DNA from 4 places in the Blastococcus sp. SYSU DS0617 genome. Region 2 is predicted to be linked to each of the others. Evidence: riboswitches for the same ligand, from Rfam matches in the RefSeq annotation. Region 2 holds a riboswitch; each other region holds the start of a gene.
The links. Region 2 has a riboswitch for cyclic di-AMP ahead of ACI793_RS12745 (C40 family peptidase). Riboswitches for the same ligand answer to the same signal wherever they lie in the genome.
Positions count from the first base shown of each region.

Region 1: it holds a riboswitch for cyclic di-AMP, as region 2 does, so the genes downstream of both, ACI793_RS17965 (aggregation-promoting factor C-terminal-like domain-containing protein) here and ACI793_RS12745 (C40 family peptidase) in region 2, are expected to answer to the same signal.
Region 3: it holds a riboswitch for cyclic di-AMP, as region 2 does, so the genes downstream of both, ACI793_RS13765 (hypothetical protein) here and ACI793_RS12745 (C40 family peptidase) in region 2, are expected to answer to the same signal.
Region 4: it holds a riboswitch for cyclic di-AMP, as region 2 does, so the genes downstream of both, ACI793_RS08530 (M23 family metallopeptidase) here and ACI793_RS12745 (C40 family peptidase) in region 2, are expected to answer to the same signal.

Region 1 is NZ_JBJHAO010000021.1:30,436-32,623, forward strand. It holds gene ACI793_RS17955 (SDR family NAD(P)-dependent oxidoreductase) at 1-206, shown strand, start outside; gene ACI793_RS17960 (class I SAM-dependent methyltransferase) at 211-852, shown strand; cyclic di-AMP (ydaO/yuaA leader) riboswitch at 978-1,131, shown strand; gene ACI793_RS17965 (aggregation-promoting factor C-terminal-like domain-containing protein) at 1,208-2,053, shown strand; gene ACI793_RS17970 (glycoside hydrolase family 3 N-terminal domain-containing protein) at 2,149-2,188, opposite strand, start outside.
Region 2 is NZ_JBJHAO010000010.1:85,197-87,384, forward strand. It holds gene ACI793_RS12735 (D-alanyl-D-alanine carboxypeptidase family protein) at 1-58, shown strand, start outside; gene ACI793_RS12740 (hypothetical protein) at 121-447, shown strand; cyclic di-AMP (ydaO/yuaA leader) riboswitch at 642-823, shown strand; gene ACI793_RS12745 (C40 family peptidase) at 918-2,009, shown strand.
Region 3 is NZ_JBJHAO010000012.1:6,097-8,284, reverse strand. It holds gene ACI793_RS13765 (hypothetical protein) at 1-1,006, opposite strand, end outside; cyclic di-AMP (ydaO/yuaA leader) riboswitch at 1,223-1,386, opposite strand; gene ACI793_RS13760 (SGNH/GDSL hydrolase family protein) at 1,644-2,188, opposite strand, start outside.
Region 4 is NZ_JBJHAO010000005.1:189,890-192,077, forward strand. It holds gene ACI793_RS08520 (hypothetical protein) at 1-274, shown strand, start outside; tRNA gene ACI793_RS08525 (tRNA-Ile) at 398-471, opposite strand; cyclic di-AMP (ydaO/yuaA leader) riboswitch at 662-819, shown strand; gene ACI793_RS08530 (M23 family metallopeptidase) at 888-2,120, shown strand; gene ACI793_RS08535 (TVP38/TMEM64 family protein) at 2,153-2,188, shown strand, end outside.

The DNA of each region.
Region 1 (2,188 bases), on a different contig from region 2:
GGCTGCTGCGCATCCCACCGGAGAAGGCCGCCGCGCAGATCGTGACCGCCATCGAGAAGCGCCGTCCCCGGCTGCTCATCGGTCTCAGCGCGCGGGTGCCTGACGCACTCGTGCGGCTGCGGCCGGGGAGCTACTGGCGGCTCGTCGCCCGGGGCATCGCCGCCCGGGGCTCCTCCGCCCGGGGCGGGGCGGCCACGCGAGACTGACCGGGTGACCGTCCCCGCCGAGTTCATCCGCGCCCACACCCGCCCCGTGCGTCCGTCGCTGGTGCCCGAGGTGCGGCTGCTGGTCGCCGCCGACGTCGTCGCGCTGTGGGAGGCGATGGCGGTGGAGCAGGGTCGGACCGCCCAGGAGCCGCCCTTCTGGGCGGCGGCCTGGCCCGGTGGTCAGGCCCTGGCCCGCTACGTGCTCGATCACCCGGAGGTCGTCGCGGGCCGCTCGGTGCTGGACCTGGGCGCCGGCAGCGGGCTGGTCGCCGTCGCGGCGGTCATGGCCGGCGCGACGCGGGTCGTGGCCAGCGAGATCGATCCCTTCGGGCTGGCCGCCATCCCGGAGAACGCGGCGCTGAACGGCGTGGCCGGGATCGAGCCGGTGGGCGATCTGCTGGGGGAGGGGCCGCCGTCGGTCGACGTCGTCCTGGCCGGCGACGTCTGCTACGACCGGATCATGACCGACCGGGTGCTGCCGTTCCTGGACGCCGTCCGGGCCACGGGCGCCGAGGTGCTGATCGGGGACCCCGGCCGGCCGTACCTGCCGCACCACCGGCTGGTCGAGGCCGCCGTCCACGACGTCGTCGACACCGAAGGCGGGCCTGCCCGCGTCCGCCGGACGACGGTGTGGCGGCTGCCGTGAATCCGTCCCGGCCGTGAACGGGAGATGCGTCACGTCGGTAAATACGTTCACGGCATTGTCACGAACCGATAACAGCCGTTACGTTGGCCCGGTCCGGCCGGCGGCTCCCTCACCCGAGGGTTCCGCGCCGGGCGCCGCCGAATCGCCCCGAGAGGCGAGCCGGGGACCCACCGACGTACTGGGGTGAATCCCGGCCCCGGACCTCCAGTCCGGGGCGGGGTAGGGCTGCTTCCCGCCCGAACCCGTCAGCTAACCCGGTAGGCGGCTCACGGAAGAACTGGACAGCCGCAGGCTCTCGCCGCCCCTGGGGGGCGGCTGCTCTGCTGCGCCCTGACCCCCGGAGCAGAACCTCCTCATGAACCTCCGCACCACCGTGAACGCACGTCTCCGCAACCGCCCGCCGCTGGGTGCCCGCCGGTCCGTCGCCCTCATCGGCGTGGCCACGGCCGGCGCCGTCATGGTCGGCGTCCTCTCCGCCGGGGAGCCCGAGGCGCAGGCCGTCGCGCAGACCGAGTCGATGAGCGTCGCCCAGCAGCTCGGCATCACGGCGGAGCCGGCGCCCGCGCTGGACACCGACGTCGTCGCGCCGCTGGAGAAGCTGGCCGCCAGCCGGAGCGCGCGGGACGCCGAGCAGACGGCCGCTGCGCTGAACCAGCTGGCCGCCGAGCAGGCCGAGCACGACCGCCGCGCGGCCGAGGAGGCCGCCCGGCTCGCGGCCGAGGAGGCGGCCCGGGTGGAGGCCGCCCGCGCCGCCGAGGCAGCCCGTGCCGCGGAGGCCGCCCGCGCCGCCGAGGCGGCTCGCGCCGCGGAAGCCGCCCGCGCCGCGGAGGCCGCCCGCGCCGCACGTGCCGCTCGCCCGGCCGCCCCCGCCCCCGCTCCCCGCGCGGCAGCGGCAGCACCCGCCGCGCCGTCGGGCTCCTACCAGAGCTACGCCCTGCAGAAGCTCGGCGGCAACAGCTCCCAGTTCTCCTGCCTCGAGAAGCTGTGGGGCAAGGAGAGCGGCTGGAACCCCAACGCGCAGAACCCGCGCAGCACCGCGTACGGCATCGCGCAGTTCCTGGACAGCACCTGGGCCGGCACCGGTATCGCGAAGACCTCCGACGGCTACCGCCAGATCGACGCCGGGCTGATCTACATCAACAACCGCTTCGGTTCGCCCTGCGGCGCCTGGTCGCACTCGCAGGCCAAGGGCTGGTACTGACCTGAGCCCCGCGGCCGGGATCGCGTGATCCCGGTGCCTCGACGCCACGGAGCCGCCGAGATCAGCTGATCTCGGCGGCTCCGTGCGTGCCGGGCTCAGCCGAGCAGCCCGGCCTCGGCCTTCGCGAGCAGCGCG
Region 2 (2,188 bases):
GGCCGACCCGGGCAACGGTCGCGAGGAGCCGTGGCACTGGGAGTACGCAGGCAGCTGACCGTCCGGGACGGGATTGTCGGTGGCCGCTCCTACCGTGCGCATGACTCACGGAGGAGAGACATGCTCATCGACTGCGATACCTGCACCGTCCGGGGCGCCGGCTGCGCCGACTGCGTCGTCACCGTGCTGCTCGGTGCTCCACCAGGGTGGGAGGGCGTCGACCCGGTCGTGGTGCCGATGGCCGGCCGCGCCCGCAGCGGCGGCCCCGCGCCGGCCGCCGAGGACGTCGTCGTGCCACCGCCCGGTGTGGTGGTGGAGTTCGACGACGTCGAACGCCGGGCCGTCCGCGCGCTGGCCGAGTACGGGCTGGTGCCGCCCCTGCGTCACCGCGACGGCTCCGGGGCGGCCGACGACGGCGGGATCTCGCCCGACCGACGTACCGGCTGACGCACTCGCCGGCGAGCTCAGTGGCTGCGGACCGTGCTTGTACCCCTACTCTCGGCTGCCACTGTGGAGGCGCGCGGAGAGGGTCGAGATTCTCGTCACAGGTTTAACTGCTGTCTCCGTTTGTCACGGACACATCACGAACGTAGGGTCGTCGCGTCCGACCGGGTGGTCGTCATCCGCAGACGGGTGGCCTCGGCCGGACACCGCCGAATCACCGCACGACGTCCGACCGGTCGTCCGAGGTGAACCGGGGACCCACCGCAGTCCTGGGGTGAGTTCTCCTGTGAGGGCCGGTCCGCCGGTGAGCAGGAGATAGGGCCGTTTCTTCCCCGCCCGAACCCGTCAGCTAACTCGGTAGGCGGTGACGAGGAAGAAATGGAGAGCCGCCGCTCGTGGCGACCCCGCACGCTTCACCGACGCATGTCCTCGCACCCTTCCGCCCCGATCCTCCGGCCGGCTCCGCCCGCCGGGTGGGCCGCCTCCGCGCCGGCCTGCTCATCGGGGCCACCACTGCACTGACCTTCACCATGGTCCCGGGCACCGCCTCCGCGGAGCCGGGCCGCGCCACCAGCACCGCCGAGGCCGCGCAGATGGTCGCCGAGGCCAGCCACGAGCTGGAGGTCGTGTCCGAGCAGCTGAACGAGGCGAAGGTGCAGCTCGAGCGCCAGCAGGCGGCCGTGGAGAGCGCCGCCCTCGCCGCCTACGCGGCCGACGTCGAGCGCGCTGCCCTCGACGGGCGGATCCGCCAGCTGGCTCGCACCGCCTACACCGGCGGCGGCAGGGCCCTCACCCAGCTCGACGTCATGCTGACCAGCGATTCGGCCGACGAGTTCGTCTCCCAGCTCGGCACGCTGGACGCCATCGCGGGGCGTACCAACGCCGCCGTCGGCGAGGTCGCCGAGGCCTCCGAGCGCGCCGAGGCCGCCCGCGCCGAGGCGCAGGAGGCTCGCGAGCAGGCCGAGGAGAGCGTCGAGCAGATCGAGGCGAAGCAGGACGACCTCGAGGTCAGGATCGCGGACTACCAGCGGCAGTACGCGGCTCTGGACGCCGCACAGCGCGCTGCCGTCGAGCGCGCCCACGCCGACGAGCAGTTGGCCCGGGCCTCGCGGTCCGAGCGCACCGCCCCCTCGTCCGCCGCCTCCTCGTCCGCCGCCTCCTCGGCGGGCAGCAGCGCCCCGGCGGCCCCCGCGCCGAGAGCTGCCGCGCCCAGCGGTGCCGCCCAGGTGGCGGTGAACACCGCACTGGCCCAGGTCGGGGACCGCTACGTGTGGGGCGCCGGCGGGCCGGACGCCTTCGACTGCTCGGGCCTGACGTCCTACGCCTACCGCGCCGCGGGCATCTCGCTGCCGCACTCCAGCCGCAGCCAGTCGCAGATGGGCCGGCCGGTCTCCCGGGGCGAGCTCCAGCCCGGCGACCTGCTGTTCTTCTACAGCCCGGTCAGCCACGTGGCCATGTACATCGGGAACGGCAAGATGGTGCACGCCTCCACCTCGAGCCAGCCGGTGAAGGTCGACAACGTCGACTCCTTCCCGAGCTACAACAGCGCCCGCCGCGTCGTCTGACGGACACGCGACCCGCTCGACGAGGGCCGGCGATCTCCCGCGCGGAGGTCGCCGGCCCTCGTCGTCCGGTCGTCGTGGCCCGTCCGGGGCCTCCGGAAGGCCACGAGCGGGAGGGCGATGCGAGCCGTCACTAGGATCGAGGCCGTGCGTGCCGGTGCCCCGTGGTGATGACGCCGCGG
Region 3 (2,188 bases), on a different contig from region 2:
AGTCGAGCGCGAGGCCGGAGGGGTGGCCACCGGGGTCGGCCGCGCTGGCGCGCGTACCGCCGAGGGTGATCGAGCCGGCGCCGGGCACGTTGCTGACCACGGCGTTCGCCGCCGCCTGCACCTGCGGCCGGATCGCTCCGGCGTTGTTGGTGATCCGCGCGACGGCGCGTGCGGCGACCGGGGCGGGTGCCGGGAGGGCAGCCGGTGCCGGTGCAGCGGCCGGTGCGGGCGCCCGGGCCGCGGGCGGTGCCGGCGGTGCCGGTGCCGGAGCCCGAGGAGCGGGGGGCGCGACCGGAGCGGGCGGAGCGGGCGGGGCAGCGACAGGTGCGGCCGGCGGCGCTGCGGCGGCCGCCTCCTCGGCAGCGGCGAACGCGGCGGCGGCCTTCATCCCGGCCGCCTCCTCGGCAGCGGCGATCGCCGCGGCGGCCTTCATCCCGGCCGCCTCTTCCGCAGCGGCGAACGCGGCCGCCGCCTTCATCCCGGCCGCCTCCTCGGCCGCGGCGAACGCGGCCGCCGCCTTCATCCCGGCCGCCTCCTCGGCCGCGGCGAACGCCGCCGCCGCCTTCATCCCGGCCGCCTCCTCGGCAGCGCGCCGGGCGGCGGCCTCCGCCTCGGCGCGCTGCTGGTCCAGCGCGGCCTGGTCCGCGGCGGCCTGGGCGAGACCGGCAGCGGCCGCCGCGTCGTCCCGGCTGCTGCGGCTGGCGGCCAGCTCCTGGAGCGGCTCGAGCCGGTCCGCCGCGTCGTCCGGGGCGGTCGAGGCGTCGATCCCGAGCTGCCCGGCGACGCTTCCCGACCCGGAGGGGGCGGGAGCCGGCTCGACGCTCACGGCACCAGCGCCCACCGCGTCGGCCCGCGGGGCGACCTCGCTGCCGATGAGCGCGGTGGCCAGGACGAGGCCCGCGGCGGCGGACGCGAGGTAGGTGCCGGTGCGCACGCCGACCGGTCGACGGCGGCGCGGGGAGGAGTGCCGGCGGCGGGCGCCGGAGATCGTGGTGCGGACGTTCATGGGTGCGGGTGCTCCGAGACGTGGGGCAGCGACACCCCGGCACGGGGCGCGGCGCTGCACGAGTGGGATCTGCGGGACTGCACTCCGGGCACGCGCGCCTGCAGGCGGACGTGCGTAGGAGCGGTGGGCGCGGCTCAGCCGTGCGGGTGGACCCGCCGTCGGTGGTGGGTGCGGGCAGGTCCAGCGGCGGTGCAGGGGCGCGCCATCCGGCGGCTCTCCGTTCTTCCGATCCGCTTACCGGGTTAGCTGACGGATTCGGGCTCAGAAGTGCCCTACGCGCAACGGACACGTGCCCGGTGCGCGATTCACCCCAGTGCTGCGGTGGGTCCCCGGCTCACCGGCGCCCCACGGGGACGACGGCGACTCAGCGGCGTCCGCCGAACTCCCCGGGAGGGGGACGTGGCGACCGGCGGACACCATGACGGTAGGCACCGTTATGCATCCGTGACAAATGGCCAGGTCGTCGCCCCGATCGACGAGCCGGGCGCCCGTCGCGGCCCGTCTGCACCCGGCCGGGAGGGGCGGAACCAGCTCTCCCCGCCCTCCGGTGCCCCTGGAGCGCGACGGGAACCAGCGGCCGGATAGGAGCGCCGGGGTCCGGCCGCCGGCTCCGAGCGCCGGTGTGCGCCGGCCGGGCTCAGAGGCGGCGCAGGACCGTCATCGCCTGGGACGCCATCCGCGCCTCGCCCAGGGCGTTGGGGTGCACGACCACCGGGTTGGTGCCTCCGACGACCGGCTCCACCCAGCGGACCCCGAGCGGCTGGCAGGCGTCGTGCCCCTCCGACACCCGGCTCATGTCCACGTAGGTCACGCCCGTGGCTTTGGCCGCCCGGCGGATGGCGTCGTTCAGCGTGGCCTGCACGCCCCGCAGGTACGGGACGTCGCCCTCCGCGACGGGCATCTGCGGGAAGCAGCCGCCGGTGGCCGGCAGGATCGACGGGTAGCCGAGGATCGCGACCTCGGCGCGCGGGGCCTTGGTCCGCACCGCCCGGAGCACCTGGACCAGCGACGGGTACGTGGTGCTGCGGATGGTGTCCTCGAAGGAGGAGCCGTACCGGTCGCGGCACGGGCTCCCCCGGCCCAGCGTGGAGAGCCCCGCTGCGCCGCAGCGGGTGATCGAGTCGATGAACACGCCGCTGTCGTTGCCGCCGATGGTCATCGTGATCACCTGCGTGTCGCGGG
Region 4 (2,188 bases), on a different contig from region 2:
CCGCACCCGGACGAAGCTGACCTGGGTGGCCACCGCGACGCAGTGGTCGGGCCGCTCGCACAAGGACGTCGCGCGCGCCGGCGTGCGCGTGGGTGTGTTCCACCAGCCGACGAGCAGGTCCGCCTGGACCTTCGTCAAGTCGGTCAGGACGTCGAGGGCGGGCACGGCGACGGTCTCCGTCGCGTCGCCGAAGGCCGGCAACTACCGGCTGGTCGTCGCCGAGACGCCCACCGTCTGGGCCGCCTACTCCCGGACCATCAAGGGCCGCCTCTGACCGACCGGCCGCACCCGTGGCGGCGGAAGGGGACCCGCTGCCGCCGCGGAGCAGTCAGCTCCTCCGGTGCGGGTCCACGTCGCCGATCACGTCACGGGATGCGACGGTGGGTGTCACGCGGAGTGGGGCGGGTGGGGCTCGAACCCACGACCCAGGGATTATGAGTCCCATGCTCTGACCGGCTGAGCTACCGCCCCGGCGGTCACAGCCTGCCAGAGAGGGATGCCTCACACCCGCAGAACCCGCTGACCAGCGGCCACGCGGCTCGCGTCGGCGAGTCCCGCCGAATGTTGCCAATGTTCTCGTTATCCGCCTGTGACATACCCAGGTTTCGCTTGTACCGTCCCCTGCGGTCCACCGAGCACCGCCTTCGAACCCGAGGGCCTCGGCCGGACCCCGCCGAACTCGCCGGCCTGATGGCCGGGGGGACCGGGGACCCATCGCAGTTCTGGGGTGAATCGTGTCCGTGCACGTCGCGCGGCCAGGTAGGGCACCTAACGGCCCGAACCCGTCAGCTAACTCGGTAGGCGGTCGTGAGGAATGGAGAACCGTCGCCTTGGCGACCCTGCACCGCCGAACCAGTACCCACTCGCCCCGACGTCGACACCTCCGGATGTCCCTCACCGGCACCACGCTCCTCGTCGCCGCGCTGATCGGGGCGCCGGCGGCGACGGCCGCTCCCGCCGACGACGCCCGGGTCGAAGCCGCCCAGTCGGAGCACGACGCCGTCGCGGCGGAGGTCGCCGCCATCGCGGCCCGGGTCGCCGAGGCCGAGCAGAAGCTCCACCGCATGACCCTCGAGGCCGAGGCCGCCAGTGGCGAGGCGCTCGCCGCCCAGGCAGCCCTCGACGCCGCCACGCGGGAGGCGTGGTTCGCGGCGGCGGCCCTCCAGGACGCGGAGCAGGCCGTCGAGCAGGCCGAGGACGAGGTCGCCGAGATCAGCCGCTCGGCCTACATGGGTGGTGGCCAGGAGTCCTTCGGGGACATGCACCTGCTCCTCGACGCCGAGGGCCCCACTGAGCTGCTCCAGCAGGCCGCCACGCTCGACGTCCTCAGTGGCGAGCGCGCCGAGACGCTGAGCGCGATGGAGGCCGTCAAGGTCCAGCAGGCCCGGGCCGAGCGGGCGGCCCAGGCGGCGGTCACCGAGCGCGACCGCGCGGCGCACATCGCCGCGGAGGCCCACGCCGCCGCCGAGAAGCAGGTGGCCGGCGCGCAGGCCGAGTTCGACGCCGTCGCCGCCGACAAGGCGGCCCTCGACCAGCAGCTGCGCGCGGCCGAGATCCGGCTGCTCGAGATGGAGGGCGCTCGCGACGCCGCGGAGGCGTGGGAGGCCCAGCAGCTGGCCCGGATGGCGGCCGCCGCCCAGGCTGCCGCGGTCACCACGACGCCCAGCGCTCCGGGCGCCCCGACGAGGAGCCTCAGCTCGGCGGGCGGTGGTGGTGTCGGTGGTGGCGCGGCCCTGACCAACGGCCGGGTCACCTCCTGCTACGGCTCGCGCTGGGGCACCCTGCACGCCGGCGTCGACATCGCCGCCCCGATCGGCACGCCGGTGCACGCCCCCGACGGCGGCGTGGTGCTCCAGGCCGGCCCGGCCAGCGGATTCGGCCTGGCGGTCGCCGTGCAGCACGGCGACGGCGTGATCACGGTGTACGGCCACGTCAACCGGTTCTTCGTCAGCCCCGGTCAGGTCGTCTCGGCGGGCCAGCAGATCGCCGAGGTCGGCAACCGCGGTCAGTCCACCGGGCCCCACCTGCACTTCGAGGTGCACACCGGGGGCCTCTACGTGAACCGCACCAACCCGGTGCCGTGGCTGGCCCGGCACGGGATCTCCCTCGGCGGCTGCTGAGCCGCGGCGCGCCCGTGCCCGATCATGGGGCGGTGCGGACGTGGGGGAGGGCTGACACCACCTGGCTG